DNA from 2 places in the Flavobacterium pasteuri genome. Region 1 is predicted to be linked to the other one. Evidence: riboswitches for the same ligand, from Rfam matches in the RefSeq annotation. Region 1 holds a riboswitch; the other holds the start of a gene.
What was found. A riboswitch is a leader RNA that binds a small molecule or an ion and turns the genes downstream of it on or off. The one in region 1 is predicted to bind S-adenosylmethionine.

Region 1 (2,209 bases):
CATCTGTAGCATTTCCACGTGCCGATACTACAATTGCAATTTCTTCTCCTTGATTTACTTTGTCGGTAATAATTGCAACTACTTTATTTATTCCGTCGCCATTCGATAAAGATTTACCTCCAAATTTTAATATTTTCATTGTGTTGTGTTTTTTTGGCTTAGAATATATCCTGAAGCAAATTGTGTAATTGTTTGTATTCTATCAAAAAAGCGTCGTGTCCGTGAATGGAAACTATTTCCTGATAGGTGACATTATTTTTATATTTTTTTAATTCCTCGTAAGTTGCTTTATTTTCATTTGCAGTAAAAAACAAGTCTGAATTGATTCCGATGATATGAATATCAGCTTCAATTTTTGACGTTATTTCTTCAAATGAATTGCTGTTTCTGGTAATATCTATCGTTTTCAACAATTGATTCATCATTTTATAAGACGAAATTTGAAAACGTTTTTGAAGCTTTTTACCATGATGACCTAGCCAGCTTTCTACATTGAAAATCGCTAATTCCTCATTAGTGGTTCTCTGGAATTTTGCAGTAAAAGATTCTGGAGTTCTGTAGCAAAGCATGGCATGAATTCGAGCATCTTCAATAGGTTTTGAAGAATTTTTGAGAATTTGCTCTTGCAAAAAGCAATTGGCAATTAACCAGTCTGTCGATTTCCAATCGGTTGCAATAGGAATTAAATGTTGTGTGATTTTTGGTTCCAATGCAACCAATTCCCAAGCAATTCCTCCGCCAACAGAACCGCCAATAATGGCATAAAGCTGTTTAATTTTAAGAAAACGAATGCCTTCAATAAAAATTCTGGCAATATCTCTGGTATTAAAATCTGAATAATTTTCAATGATAGCTTCATCGAAACCATTTCCCGGAACATTAAAAGCCAGTATTGTATATGTATTGGTATCAATGGTTTTGTTTTCACCAATTAAATCATTCCACCAACCTTTGTCTCCCACAACTTGGGAATTTCCGGTCAATGCATGATTTACCAAAACAATGGGAGCTGTATGTAAAGCTGGTCCAAAAACTTGAAAACTTAAGTTTATGGTAGCATAAAAAGCCCCACTTTCGGTGATGAAATTTTGTACGGTAATAGATGTTGGTTTATTTTCCAATTTCAAATCTTTTATGATTTTTGATTTGTGTCTGGAAATATTAGAAAGAAAGCTAGAAGTGAACTAGAAGAATTCTTTGTGTTATCTTTCCTTTAGATTCTGAAATATCCCGAAGTTTCGGGATAGAATAAAGGTAGAATGCAGCACCTTCTTCGATAAATCGAAGGGTTGCTAAGGCTTCATCGGGTCTAATCCCTCTGCCTTTCTTTATAACATTTCAATACGTTTTTGAACTTAAAGGCACAAATTAACTACTATTTTTTTAAACAACCAAATTTTTATCAAATTGGTTCTAATTGATTTATTGCAAATTGACTTGAAAAAATCGCACGTACAATTATTATCCCGACGAAAGTGAAAACACCATATTAGGGTTTTATCTTTCGTCGAAATCATAATTTGAGATTTACCATCAAAGATTCAAAACCTAAAACAACCATCACTTTTTTAAATAAAAAGTTCTTCATTTTCTTTTGAATACATTTGAAACAGTAATGAACTCGGCACTATTTTTTGCGCCAAAGGATCATTTTTTGATATTTCAAATCTTGGATTGGTCAATTCATTATTTGAATCGATTTCTTTTTCTGTTTTGGTTCTGAAACTAAAGCCTTTTAGTAACCGTAATGTCTTCGGGAAATTTTTTAATGTGCTCATACTATTTGAATTTACGATGTTAGTTTTGATTTAAATTATTTTTTGATTTCTGAAATTTTCTATGTTTTTTAACTAATCTGAATGAAAAAACCCTTTTAGATACGTATCCAAAAGGGTTTTTTAAGTTGTGTTATAACTTATACTTTTGGAATCAACAGACACGAACGCACATAATGGCATTGGCGCAAATCATATTTTTGACTTTAAAATTATTTGTATTCTGGATTTTCAGGTTATTCATTCTATGATTAATGTTGTTTTATTTTCAGCTAAATAGAGTTCAAAAAAAAAGCCTCCCATTTTCTTGGGAGGCTTTTGCTATATAAATTTTAATTTAAATTTAAGCAATACACGACCCACAGGACTTTTCCTGAATGGCTTTTGACATATTACACACATTAAATTTCATGTTTCTTTTTTTGTTGTAACAA
Region 2 (2,209 bases), on a different contig from region 1:
CCAGAAACAGAATGTATCGTAATGATAGGTGAAATTGGTGGACAATTAGAAGCTGATGCTGCTCATTGGATTAAAGCTGATGGTAACCGTAAACCAGTTGTAGGTTTCATTGCAGGAGTTACTGCTCCTCCAGGACGTACAATGGGACATGCTGGTGCAATCGTTGGAGGTTCTGACGATACAGCTGAAGCTAAAAAGCAAATCATGAGAGAATGTGGAATTCACGTTGTAGATTCTCCAGCTGAAATTGGTAAAAAAGTAAAAGAAGTTTTAGGTTAATCTAAACTCTTATTAAATATTTTAAAAGCCTCACAATTTGTGGGGCTTTTTTATTATTAATTGAATTAAAGAAATATCTTTGCACTTTATTAAATATTTCTGTTTTTGCAGATTCAATTGTAATAAGAATAAACATAAACGAATGGTTTCTAATGGACCTCACGATTTTGTGGGGTATTTTTTTGTCAAAGCCAATTCAAATTAAAATAAAATAATATGTACAAAGAGTTAAAAAAATTCAAAGTTACCAATCAGTTTTCATTTACTACAGAAGATAGTTTAGCAGAAGTTTGCAACGCATCAGAAGGATCTGGAGTATTTTTAGTTTACTCTGTTGGAGATGAAAAGGAGTTAATTATGGTTGGTTCTACTGGAACTGTTCAAAACAACGGAACTTTGAAAATTAAAAATGGTGGACTGAAGGATAAAATTGTAGAAGGACACCAATTTGCTAAAACTGGAAGAAAATATTCTTGGCCAGCACAAATGAAAATTGAAGATATCAGCACACTTGAAGTGGTTTGGTATGAAACATTTAATGATAAAACTAAAGTGATTCCAACATTCGCAGAAGGGCAAGTTTTACAAAACTTCCTTGACGAAAATGGAAGACTGCCAAGATGGAATGTAGCTTTTTAATTATTTAAAGTCTACCTTTTAATATCTTAATTATAATCGCGCTACATTTTTCATGTGGCGCTTTTTTTGAATTATCTTTTTTTGGAATAAAATTAGGCTAATTTCATAAATAATTAATTACTTTTGCACCCGTTATCACGAATCCTGCAATAGGATAGCAACCTGCAACAACAAGCAAGGTGCTAAAACGATAAGCCAAATCCTTTGGAAAAAATGTTGTTTACATTCCCATATTTAGCTTTGTTTTTCGTCATAATTTTTAATTTTAAATTATTTTTATGACTTTATTTTCAAAAGAAAAAGGAAATGCCTTTGCCTTGATTCCTTTATTGGTTTTTATTTTTACTTTTTTAGGAGCAGGAATTGTTCTGAATGATTTTTATGCTTTTCCATCGCCAGTGGCAGTTGTAGTTGGTATCATAGCAGCCTTTTTACTTTTCAAATCCACTACTGATGAAAAAGTTGCTACATTGATTGCGGGATGTGGTGAAAGTAAGATCATGACCATGTGTTTAATTTATTTGCTAGCAGGAGCCTTCGCAGTAGTAAGTAAAGCAATGGGCGGTGTTGATGCTGTGGTGAATCTTGGGATAAATACTATTGATGTTGCTTATTTTCCTTTAGGGATTTTCTTGATTGCTTCTTTTTTATCAACTGCTACAGGAACATCAGTGGGTGCAATTGTAGCTATTGGCCCGATAGCTGTCGCTTTAGCTGATAAAAGCGGTGCTTCATTACCTTTAATTTCAGGCGCTTTATTAGGTGGCTCTATGTTAGGAGATAATCTTTCGATGATTTCTGATACTACCATCGCAGCAACGCAGTCATTGGGATGTGACCTAAAAGATAAGTTTAAGATTAACTTATTTATTGCTTTTCCTGCTGCAATTTTGACTATTATGGTTTTCTTTTATCTTGGTTTAAACTCAGATATTGTGACTGTTTCCATTGCAAAAAATGATTTTTCCTGGATTGCAATTGTACCTTATATATTAGTAATAGTATTGGCGGTAGTAGGTGTTAATGTATTTTCAACATTGCTTATTGGAACTTTATTGGCAGGAATCATAGGTTATTTTAGTGGTTCGTTTACGTTAATGGAGTTCACTCAAAAGATATATGAAGGCTTTACCAGTATGACTGATATTTTCTTATTGTCAATGCTTACTGGAGGTTTAGCAGCTATGGTAGATAAAGCGGGTGGAATAACGTATTTATTAGTTCAAATTAAAAAAAGAATTAAAAGTAAAAAATCAGCTCAAGCGGGAATTGGTGCTTTAGTGGGTTTTGC

Region 2: another riboswitch for S-adenosylmethionine. It lies ahead of ACNQF6_RS10660 (Na+/H+ antiporter NhaC family protein); the one in region 1 lies ahead of ACNQF6_RS09755 (alpha/beta fold hydrolase).

What each region holds. Positions count from the first base shown of each region.
Region 1 is NZ_JBLVPN010000005.1:267,174-269,382, reverse strand. It holds gene thrA (bifunctional aspartate kinase/homoserine dehydrogenase I) at 1-139, opposite strand, end outside; gene ACNQF6_RS09755 (alpha/beta fold hydrolase) at 159-1,121, opposite strand; SAM riboswitch class I at 1,200-1,337, opposite strand; gene ACNQF6_RS09750 (hypothetical protein) at 1,569-1,778, opposite strand.
Region 2 is NZ_JBLVPN010000006.1:140,506-142,714, reverse strand. It holds gene sucD (succinate--CoA ligase subunit alpha) at 1-279, shown strand, start outside; gene ACNQF6_RS10665 (hypothetical protein) at 496-918, shown strand; SAM-I-IV-variant riboswitch at 1,046-1,142, shown strand; gene ACNQF6_RS10660 (Na+/H+ antiporter NhaC family protein) at 1,197-2,209, shown strand, end outside.